2 regions of the Peribacillus sp. FW305-BF15 genome follow, and region 2 is predicted to be linked to the other one. Evidence: riboswitches for the same ligand, from Rfam matches in the RefSeq annotation. Region 2 holds a riboswitch; the other holds the start of a gene.
What was found. Region 2 has a riboswitch for FMN ahead of AC3WLU_RS11370 (ECF transporter S component). Riboswitches for the same ligand answer to the same signal wherever they lie in the genome.

Region 1 (6,036 bases), on a different contig from region 2:
ACCCGAAATGATCAAGGTCGATAAAAATGAAAAAATGGAATCCAAGGTGGACCATCTTTACTTTGTTGTTGAGAGACGGGAGAAGTCCAAGATTCTCGAGAAAATCACAAGACTTAAAGATGTGAAGGCACTTGCCTTCCTGAATGATATTGCGGAGCTTAGCGTCTTACATGAAAAGCTGAGTTATAAAGGTATTGAAATGGGCGTGCTTCACGGTGAATCCAATAAAGTCGACAGGGAGAAAGCACTGCGTAAGCTTCGTTCCGGAAAATCCCCGATGCTGATAGCAACGGATGTAGCGGCCAGGGGGCTGGATATTAAAGGCCTTACTGCGGTCGTTCACATTGATATGGCTGACAATATCGAACAATATATCCATAGATCCGGGAGAACTGGGCGTGCAGGTGCAGATGGCACGGTCATTTCAATCGTAACGGAAAGAGAAGAGCGAGAGTTGAAAAAAATGGCTCGTGAACTGGGGTTACCATTAACGAGAGTAACCTTCTATGGTGGAAACATCGTAGTCGATGAATGATTCGCAAAAAAAGGGACGGCCATGGCGGCTGTCCCTTTTTTTGGAATTCACGTAAGAATTAAAAATTAAAAGAGGTGCTCAATTTGCAGGATCCAACTGAACAGAATGAAGCTTATTTTTACTAAATGCAGTGTTCATTTATGGGTGATAATCATGAATGAAAACGCTTCCTTAATATGGGTTTTTGACATATGATAGCAATAGACATAGGTTAGGGGGAAACGGTATGACAAGAAAGTATAAACAATTTGAAACGGCAGTCATCCATGAAGGATATGACTCGAAGAAGCATTTGGGAAGCTTGGCAACACCTTTATTCCAAACCTCAACATTCACTTTCGAAAATGCCGAGCAAGGGGAGAGGCGTTTTGCCGGTATCGAAGATGGATATATTTATTCTCGCCTTGGAAATCCAACGGTACAAGTGCTTGAAGAAAAGATTGCCGCACTGGAAGGCGGGGAAGCTGGCCTTGCTTTCGGTTCAGGCATGGCTGCCGTTTCAGCAGTACTTTTTGCGTTAACTAAAACAGATGATCACATCCTCTGCTCACAGGGGGTATATGGTTGTACATTTGGCCTTCTGCAGCTAATGAAAAATAAATACCGGATCACTCATGATTTTTGTGAAATGGATACTGAAGAACAGCTTAGGAAAATGATCCGGCCGGAAACGACCTGCATCTATGTAGAAACCCCGATCAATCCGACGATGAAAATGATTGACTTACAGATGGTGGTGAAAGTTGCGAAGGAATATAATGTGACGGTCGTAGTCGATAATACATTTTCGACGCCCTACCTACAGAGACCGCTTGAGTATGGCTGTGATATCGTCCTTCATAGCGCTACGAAATATCTTTGCGGGCATGGGGATGTCGTTGCGGGACTTGTCGTCGGTAAAAAGGAATTCATGAATCATATAGCTGGGACTACACAGAAAGATATCGGTGGAATCATTTCACCATTCGACGCCTGGCTACTATTGCGGGGGTTAAAGACCTTGCACGTCAGGATGGACCGTCATTCGGCCAATGCAATGGCAATCTTTCATGAACTTAAGAAACATCCAAAGGTGAAAAAGGTATATTATCCAGGTGATGAAGCTTCCCCGGATCATTATATCATGCAAAAACAGATGAAACATGGCGGCGGCCTTATCTCTTTCGAATTGCATGGCACAAAACAGGATGCACAGGAATTCCTCAATAAATTGAATCTAATTAAAATTGCCGTAAGTCTTGGGGATGCCGAAACATTGATCCAGCATCCCGCTACCATGACGCACTCTGCCGTTCCTGAAGATTCACGGGAACAAATGGGCATCAGTGACCAGCTGGTCCGTCTCTCAGTTGGCCTAGAAGCTTGGCAGGATGTATGGCAAGATCTTCAGCAAGCATTTTAGGCTACCATATTCCTTCTACTTTTTATGAAGATGGTTATGGATATGATAAAAGTGATGGCAGAGAGGATATAAGAAATGTCCGTGATTACAGGATAGGCGGAGCTATTTCGTATCCCGATGCCTATGAACGCCCAAACGAATACGAGAAGATAGCACCAATCCCGGTTTTTACCTGCGAAGACAAAGGCCAGGGTTGTTGCTGCAATCAGCAGGACGATCGTCCAGGTTAAACTGGAAACCCCAAAACCGTCCCATTTGATATAGGTTAGGTAATAAGAAATGTCAGCGATCGTTGCAACACTTACCCAGCCTGTATAGACGGAAAATGGAAATAGGTCGAAAGTAGTGTGTTCCACTTTTTTTATGCTTGTATAAATGACCATTAAAGTAGCCAAAAGAGCAATGATGATGAATACGGATAACAAAAAGTGTTCATAGTGCCAAGCTAAAAGCCAAGCGCCATTCAAGACACAGCTTAAAGCGAACCAAGGGAAGGATGCCTTATAAGCAGGGCTGTTTTGATGTTTACTTAAAAACTGCCTGAATACCCAGATGGCGAGCAGGAAATAGATCAAGCCCCATATGGAAAATACATATCCGGCAGGAGTGAAAACGACATGAAGTTTATCGGAAATCTCTCCTGATGTCTGGCCGTTCAATGGCAGGAAATTGGCTAAAAAATTCATCGTGACGACGAACAGATAGAAAATCAGGTTGATGATGGAAATAAGCATTAAGCTTCCTCCTTATATGAAGTTTGATTCTCTAATCCTATTCCACATATTTAGCCTGCCTAACCTTTTTGGAGCACATCGGGGTTAAGGGGGATCATTTTTACATAAAGTTAGGAAGTTCCTGTAACAATTGAACCATTTAAGGTTAGAAATTTTACATCTTCACTTTATGGTGATAAAATATTCAAAGATTCATATTATTTTAGTCCTTCGGGGTCGGGTGAAAATCCCAACCGGCGGTGATGAAGAAATTCTAAGCCCGCGAGCCTGTTAAAAGGCAGGATTTGGTGAGATTCCAAAGCCGACAGTACAGTCTGGATGGGAGAAGGACGTGTGGAACCCAAGTGTATACGTACGCCTAATTTTTCGAAAATGAAAATATTAGGCTTTTTAGGTATACAATTTTTTTCACTCATTTCTCCTGCTAACCCTTTAGGCCATCCTAAGGGGTTTTTTATATTTTATAAAAGGGGGAAAAACATGTTTACGGGAATCATTGAGGATATCGGTACCGTACATTCCTTGAAAAAAGGAAAAAGCAGTATGGAGTTATCGATTCGTTCTGAAAAAATCCTTGAAGATGTGCATCTGGGGGATAGTATTTCAGTCAACGGGGTCTGCTTAACGGTAACGTCCTTCACGAAAAGTTTATTTACGGTCGACGTGATGCCGGAAACGGTCAAAGCTTCCTCGATCCGGACGTTAAAATTGGGATCACCTGTTAATCTCGAACGAGCCATGAGTGCACAGGGAAGATTTGGCGGTCATTTTGTTTCAGGTCATATCGACGGAACCGGAACGATCATAAAAAAAGAACGGAAAGAAAATGCCGTATATTATGTAATCCAACTGGAAGAAGGGCTTAGTGCCTTTTGCATTCCAAAAGGTTCCGTGGCCATTGATGGAACAAGCTTGACGATATTTGGGATCGAAAGGAACCTTTTGACGGTATCATTGATTCCATTGACTCATCAGGACACCATATTGGGACAAAAAGCGGCTGGCGATATCGTTAACATCGAAAACGACATGATTGGGAAATATATAATACATCAAATGAAAAATGGCAATCCAAAACCAGGACTGAATTTAGAGTTTTTGGCAGAGCATGGATTCTAATAAAAGGGCGGTGTAATGATGTTCCATACAATAGAAGAAGCAATAGAAGATTTGAAGGCTGGCAAGGTAGTAATCGTGTCCGATGATGAAGACCGTGAAAATGAAGGGGATTTTGTGGTGTTGGCCGAAAAGGCTACACCGGAAACGATTAATTTCATGGCGACTCATGGACGTGGTTTGATTTGTACGACCATCACTGAACAACTGGCAGCAAAATTGAAACTGCATCCTATGGTAGGCGAAAATACCGATCATCATGGCACTGCTTTTACGGTAAGTGTCGATCATAAAAGCACCTCTACAGGAATCAGTGCTTTTGAACGGTCCTTGACCATCCTTGAGCTTCTTAATGAAGATTCGGTCGCAGAAGATTTCCAAAGGCCTGGTCACACTTTTCCGATAGTCGCTAAAGAAGGCGGCGTATTAAGAAGGGCAGGACATACGGAGGCATCGGTGGACTTGGCGAAGTTATGCGGTGCCGCTCCAGCCGGTGTAATTTGTGAGATCATGAATGAAGATGGATCGATGGCCCGCGTATCCGATTTAGAAGTCATCGCTGATAAATTTAACCTGAAGTTCATTACGATAGCCGATTTGGTTCGGTATCTTCAACATAATGATCCAATCGGGAAACAGGAACTTGAAATGAACATCCCGAAAGCTTGAAAGATTTTTAAGGAATGAAATCTTAACATGAAAAAATTATTGTTTTTAAAAATTAGGAGGAATTAGACATGGGGAAAACTATTGAAGCGCAATTAATCGGATCAGGATTGAAAGTAGGAATCGTGGTAGGAAGATTTAATGAGTTTATCACAAGCAAGCTTTTAGGAGGGGCAATGGATGGCCTTAAGCGTCATGGCGTTGATGAGAATGATGTTGACATCGCGTGGGTCCCGGGTGCTTTTGAACTTCCGTTAATTGCTAAGAAACTTGTGAATACAGGTAAATATGATGCGGTAATCGGTCTTGGAACGGTAATCAGGGGTGCTACTTCACATTATGATTATGTCTGCAATGAAGCAGCTAAAGGCATGGCTTCCGTTTCTTTGGAAACAGGTGTACCGGTTATCTTCGGTTTGCTGACAACTGAGAATATTGAACAAGCCATTGAACGTGCTGGAACAAAATCAGGTAACAAAGGCTATGAAGCGGCCGTTAGTGCAATTGAAATGGCCAACCTTGGAAAATTGATTGAACAGTGATTTCACATAAGGAAGCCGCAGGGAATGACATTCCTGTGGCTTTTTTTTGATGTGCCGGATCGTGGTCTGATTGAGTCAACTTTCTTCAACCATCTGGCAATTCTTTAAAGTTCGTAAAGTTAGCCATTGATCGATTAGCTAATGCTGCTCTTCGACACTCACCGAAACTCCTTCACTGGAAATACCCCGATTTCAAAGTAATGTGTTTTTTCATTATTTATTATTATAAATTATGGGTAATTAGGAACCATTAGGTAATCCATCGAAAAAAAAACGAACAAAAGCGTCACGTAATGGAAGCATGATAAAATATGCAGATATGATTATGCTACAATTGTAAAGATTGCAATTGAAATTCATGTCTTTAGGGAAAAGTAAATTTATTAGTTATTAGGAGGGGTTTGTGTGTACCATCTCTTTACACATAATGATTTGGATGGAGTCGGGTGCGGCATTGTAGCAAAGCTGGCATTCGGAGATGAAGTAGTGGTTAGTTATAATTCAATTGGTCGCCTTAATCAGAATGTAGGTGCATTTCTTGAGCAGGCCAAGATTGAAGATACATTGATCGTAACTGATCTATCGGTTGATGAAGATAATGAAAAAATGATTACTCAGTTTGTGGAAGATGGAGGCAAGGCGCTGCTGATCGATCATCATAAGTCAGCACTGCATTTGAACGAACATGATTGGGCATCTGTAACTGTCGAACAGGAAGATGGTAAACAGACGGCAGCCACATCATTATTCTATCAGTATGCAGTTGAAAATAAATTGCTGGAACCTTCAAGCATTGTCGCTGAATTCGTTGAATTGGTCCGTCAATATGATACTTGGGAATGGGAAGTCAATAAAAATACAACGGCAAAGCGATTGAATGACCTGTTTTTCATGATTCCGATAGAGGAATTCGAAATGAAAATCGCAAATAAGCTGTCCACGGCTGAAAGTTTCACTTTTGACGAAGTGGAGCAAACGCTTCTGAATGTTGAAGAGAGTCGAGTGGATCGGTACATAAACAGGAAAAAAAGAGAAGTTTAT
Region 2 (6,036 bases):
GAAGCTCAAGAGTTTTCGAGTAACCAAGCGAAAACCGAATCCAAAGACAAGTTTTCAGAAATGGAACCGCGAAAAGGGGAAAAGGAAAAAACATTTGAACAAGCGATCTACCAGGATGACCTTAAAAATGCCTCGATCATTACGATGGGTGTCCCGGATGATCAAATGAATTTCATCGTTCCCATTTCAATTAAACTTAAACATCATGATGAAAGTGATACACTGAATCAGTTAGTTAATCAAATGTCCGATATTGATGAAGCGCAATATGGGCTATCTGACTATTTTCCGCTTGACATTAAGATTAGCCAAGGAAACGATATAAACACTGCCCATATCGATTTTCCAGAAAAAAGCCGACTGTTGGCTGAAGATACACTTTTTCTCCATTTGATGGAAGAAACGCTTTCCTATAACAATATAGAGAAAATGACATTTTCCACAGAAGGTAAGCAAGGTGCCAGGTTTGCCCATGCGGGATATTTAAAGGAGGTGGATATACCTCATCAAAAAAAACGCACATACCTTCTTTATCAAAGGGATGAGTCCTCTCCAAGTTTCCTTGTTCCAAGCAATATGGGTTATCGGGACTTTGAGGAGGCGCTTCAAGCCGGAAAAGGGGAGGCGGACATCGAGGGAATTTCACCTGCAATCCCCCATGACCTGAAATGGGAAAGGATAAGCACTAATGGAAATCTTGTGACTATTCACCTATCAGATCAAGCCGTTATTGAAAATAGTGAGGAAACCCTTCAAGCTTTAGAAGCCATACTCTTCATAGCTAAGGATTTTGGTTTTGAAAAAGTGAAGTTTGAAAATGCTCCTATTGAAGAGGTGGGAAAGCTGAATTTAACTGAAGACATAATGGTGCCCGAAGCACCGAACCAAGTGAATTGAATGCATTAACAGAAAAAAGTGCCCGCGCTGCGGGCACTTTTTTCTTCTTATAATGAAATACGGGCCAAGAACGTAATTTCTTCTGTTTCCATTAAAAACTGTTTCATGTTGTCTTCTAATGGTAAATCGAAGCTCAAAACCATGATGGCTTCACCGCCAGCTTCTTTTCGGCCAACCTGCATGGTGGCGATATTCACTCCGTGATCACCCAGGACCTTACCTACGTTACCGATTACACCGGGTTTATCGGTATGCTGGATATAAAGTAAATTCGATTCTGGGTGAAAGTCGATTTTGAAACCATTCAAACTTACAATTCGAGAACCGTAATTTTCGATATAGGTCCCACTTATTGTTAATTCTCGGTTGTCACCTTTTACTTTAAGGCTGATCAAATTCGAGTAACCTAAAGAGTCCGTAGAGATTTTTTCACCAATGGTTATACCACGCTCTTTTGCGATCAACAAGGCATTCACTTCATTGACTGATGCATCGACTCTTGATCTTAAAAAGCCGGAGATTAAACTTTTTGTAAGAATCGCGGTATCGAAATCCAAAGATTCTCCTGCATATGTAACGGAGATTTCCTGAATTCCTTCATTCATGCACTGGGAAGCAATCGATCCCATTTGCTGAACAAGTTGATGGAATGGCTGTACCTTTTCAAACACTTCTTTAGATATGGCTGGAAGGTTGATTGAGCTTGAGACTGGATTTCCTTCGAAATAGGTCAAAACTTCTTGGGCAACCTGTACGGCGACATTCAATTGGGCTTCTTTCGTGGAAGCGCCTAGATGCGGTGTAGCAATGACGCTGTCCAGTTCCAGCAGTTTATGGCCAAGTGGAGGTTCTTCGACGAAAACGTCCAGTGCCGCCCCTGCAACATGCCCTTGAACTAACATTTCATATAAATCATCTTCGTCTAGAATTCCACCACGGGCGCAGTTCAGTACATAAACCCCTTTTTTACAGGTAAGCAGTTTTTCTTTATTAATTAATCCTCTAGTTTCATTCGTTAGTGGTGTATGAACAGTAATGATGTCTGCTTTAGGAAGCAATTCATCCAATGGCAGGGCCGTTACGGACATTTTCTTTGCACGATCTACAGTCAGGAACGGGTCATAGACAATGACATCCATGCCAAACACTTTAGCACGTTTGGCAATTTCCCCTCCGATGCGTCCAAAGCCAACTATGCCTAATGTTTTTCCACGAAGTTCAGTTCCCGTATAGGAGGAACGTTTCCACTCCCCATTTTTCAATGAAGCATAAGCTTGCGGAATGTGGCGCATTAATGAAGCCATCATCGCGAATGTATGTTCAGCTGTTGAAATGGTGTTGCCGTCAGGTGCATTAACCACGACAATCCCGCGTTTTGTCGCTGCGGGGATGTCTATGTTATCAACACCGACACCAGCGCGAGCTATAATTTTCAACTGCGGCATACGGTTCATTAAATCTTCCGAAACCTTTGTTGCACTTCTCACAAGAATTGCATCGATCTGATCAAGTTCGTTTGCAGCTTCCTCTACGGTCTTCTGAATGAGCTGAATATTGGATGCCTCTGAAAGCGGTCCAAGTCCTTCTGGTTTAATGGCGTCTGCTACTAAAATCCGATACACGTCTAAACACCTTCCTAAGGAAAAAGTTATCTTAAATTTCAGTTAATTTTACAATTGAAATGCTGATAATGTCAATTTGGCATATCTGAATGAAAGCGCTTAAACAAATGATTTTCAACTGATCATCCGTTTAAGGTGGCGATATAAATAGCTTCGCTCCTTTTGCGAAAAATTTTCGAATTGCCATATTGTAAATCCGCTGTTTGTTTTAAGCCGTTCACTGCGACAATCGATATTCATCCTACATGCATCAAATGAGAAAAAATGCTATCAAAAAAAAGGCATTTCAGATATAATGGGAAGTATAAAAAATTTTATAGGTCTATCTTCGGGGCGGGGCGCAATTCCCCACCGGCGGTGATGAAGGAATTTCTACTTCTAAGCCCGCGAGCCTTACAAGGCAGGATTTGGTGTAATTCCAAAGCCGACAGTATAGTCTGGATGGGAGAAGATGGAGGTTCCTTAGTGCGTTTCAACAGTTATTTGCTGAACGTTTGTTTGATGTAACCTTTAATTTATCCCTTTAATTCCATTGGAATTAAAGGGTTTTTATTGAACATCAACATATTTTGGAATCCTAACCTCTTTTTCAGGTAGATCGGAAAAGAAGGAGAGAGAACTATGAAAAAGAACAAAGTGAAAAAAATGGTCTCACTTGCCATGATGGGAAGCATTTCATATTTATTGATGCTTTTAAATTTCCCGTTTCCAGGATTCCCGCCTTTTCTCAATGTTGATTTTAGCGACATACCAGCACTGATGGCGGCATTGATTTTCGGTCCGATGGCTGGAATTCTAGTCGAGTTCATTAAAAACCTATTGGATTTAGTCATGACAGGGACCTTGACTGCTTTGCCTGTGGGGCATATCGCTAACTTTATAGCCGGAATACTGTTTGTCTTGCCGACTTATTATGTATTTCAGAAAATCAATTCAAAAAAAGGAATGACGTTCGCCTTACTTGCGGGAACAGTTTCCATGGCAGTATTCATGAGCGTATTAAACTATTTTGTCTTTTTACCGGCTTATACCTTCTTTATGGGATGGGATGCCATGTCGGCGCCCGAGTCAAGAAAGTTCGTTACGACGGCAATCTTGCCTTTCAACGTGATTAAAGGCGTGCTCATCACATCTGTATTCATGTTGCTGTTCATTAAATTACAGACATGGATCAATAAGCAAACATTATATAAAAATGCTTAACGGCATTGACGATAGAAATGAAAAAACAACCGGATATCCATATCCGGTTGTTTTTTTATGCCTGTTTTTTGGCCAAAAGAAAAAGCCATTCTCGATTGAAAATGGCTTGTAACTTTATTCGAATTTTAGTGCATCTCCGTCAAATGCCTCGTCAGCAACTTTGATGGAATCCGTTGGGCATCCTTCAAATGCATCCATCATGTCGTCTATAAGTACATCTGGAATTTCAACGATACCCTCGTTATCGTCAAGGGTAACAAATGCAATCCCTTCGTCATCATAATCATATATATCTGGTGCAGCTGCTCCGCAAGCTCCACAAGCTATGCATGTTTCTTTATCCACAATAGTAAATTTAGCCATGAATATAACCCCTCCTAAGTTGATTAACAACTGATAATCTTTTTATTTCAGATTATTATCTCTTTCCTATTGTAAGACCGAATGCCAAACTTTTCAATAGAAATTGTATTGATAATAACTATCATGTAGTTGAATGTCAACGAAAAACATCGAAAAAATTAACTTGGTCCTTTCCATGTTTCGTCATTTAGTCACATAATTTCCGTTGTATTCATCAATAATAACGGCGGTTTTTGCAGATTTTTGTTACAATGGGTTTATTGGTTAAATGAAACAAGGATGTGAGTCCCATGAATAATTATCTACAGGCCATCATTCTATATACGATAAAAAAATTTCAAGGTGAGCGCTCCATTTATGCTATATACCATATGCTGCAGGGGAAGAAATCGTCACAAACCATCCAAGATGCCCATTTATTCGGGTTAACGGATATTTTTGGGACAATGCCTCGATTTACCCGTCAGCAATTAAATCAAAACATTGAACATTCACTTAAGCATGACTTAATTAATTTAACGGATAAACCGGATGCATATGAAATTAGTTTGCAAGGTGAACGAATGTTGGACGATTACTTTAAAAATAATCCTTTTCCGGAGTATTTAAATGGTTGGAAGTATCACAATATCACCCCTGTTTTCTGGGGAAGGTTAAATTTACTCATTCAAACCATATCCCATATTGTCCACAATGAAAGACGTTTTTATCCGATACAACGAAATCCCAAAATTCAATTCTTCGTAAAGGAATTTTTACATGCCAATCGTCAGGATCGAGCGTTGATTGCCCAACATTTATATGATGAACTGGTATCCCTTTTAGAAAATCAAAGTGATATGAAACGAGACATTTTCATTTTGAAATTGACCGGGATAAACAGGATTGGTCTAACGTTTGAACAGATTGCCAAAAGGAAAAATATGGAAGAAGAGTATGTTCGCTATACATTCCTTGATTCATTGCATCAAATGCTTGCAGAAATGGAAACGGGTGGTGATTACCCTCTCTTATCCTCATTAACCAATGATTGGAAAAGAAGTGGTAATCCTCATTTGACACAATCTACAAAGATTACTTTACGATACATCCAGGAAGGGAAAAACCTCGGTGAAATAGCTGAAATCCGCAGATTGAAAGTCAACACCATCGAAGATCACCTCGTAGAAATTGTTTTATCGGAAAAGGATTTTCCGATTTCCGATTATGTGACAATCGAGGATGAGAGGGAAATCGCTGAAGCGATTAAGGAACTTGGTACAAAAAAGCTTAAAGCTATCAAGCAGATGGTCGATAATAAACAAATAAGCTTTTTCCAAATAAGACTTGTACTTGCGAAAATAGGTGAGAGATGATGAACATAGAACGAGTCCTCAAAGAAAAATTCGGTTTTGATGAATTCCGTCCTGGACAGAAGGAAGTGGTTGAATCATTGATGTCCGGCCGTCATACATTAGCGATGCTCCCAACCGGGTCAGGTAAATCATTATGTTATCAGCTGCCTGCTTATCTGGTGAATAAGACTGTCATAATTGTCTCCCCGTTATTATCTTTAATGCAGGATCAAGCGGATCAGCTGAAGATGAGCGGCGAAAAAAGTGTATTGACCCTCAACTCTTTTTTGACGCTTAATCAAAAAAGGAAAGCCTTCGATCGGTTACATAGTTATCGATTTATCTTTTTATCTCCTGAAATGCTGAGCATCGATGGTGTGATAAAATCCTTGAAATCCATAGAAATAGGTTTGTTTGTCATAGACGAAGCACACTGCATTTCACAATGGGGGTACGATTTCCGTCCGGATTATTTGAATTTAGGAGAAGTGAGGCGTGAGCTGAATAATCCGTTGACGCTTGCCCTGACGGCAACTGCAACCGATGAGGTCCGGAGGGACATCGTTGTTAAACTTAACATTGGGCAGGCCGAGGAAATGGTTTCATCGGTTGATCGT

Region 1: another riboswitch for FMN. It lies ahead of ribE (riboflavin synthase); the one in region 2 lies ahead of AC3WLU_RS11370 (ECF transporter S component).

Annotation. Positions count from the first base shown of each region.
Region 1 is NZ_JBYSYV010000022.1:42,422-48,457, reverse strand. It holds gene AC3WLU_RS20585 (DEAD/DEAH box helicase) at 1-535, shown strand, start outside; gene megL (methionine gamma-lyase) at 762-1,937, shown strand; gene AC3WLU_RS20575 (TspO/MBR family protein) at 1,934-2,671, opposite strand; FMN riboswitch at 2,874-3,005, shown strand; gene ribE (riboflavin synthase) at 3,152-3,790, shown strand; partial or broken gene ribB (3,4-dihydroxy-2-butanone-4-phosphate synthase) at 3,809-4,447, shown strand; gene ribH (6,7-dimethyl-8-ribityllumazine synthase) at 4,525-4,995, shown strand; gene AC3WLU_RS20555 (DHH family phosphoesterase) at 5,401-6,036, shown strand, end outside.
Region 2 is NZ_JBYSYV010000009.1:59,120-65,155, forward strand. It holds gene AC3WLU_RS11360 (RsiX family anti-sigma factor) at 1-897, shown strand, start outside; gene serA (phosphoglycerate dehydrogenase) at 945-2,519, opposite strand; FMN riboswitch at 2,840-2,976, shown strand; gene AC3WLU_RS11370 (ECF transporter S component) at 3,141-3,722, shown strand; gene AC3WLU_RS11375 (ferredoxin) at 3,837-4,085, opposite strand; gene AC3WLU_RS11380 (YpbB family protein) at 4,376-5,440, shown strand; gene AC3WLU_RS11385 (RecQ family ATP-dependent DNA helicase) at 5,440-6,036, shown strand, end outside.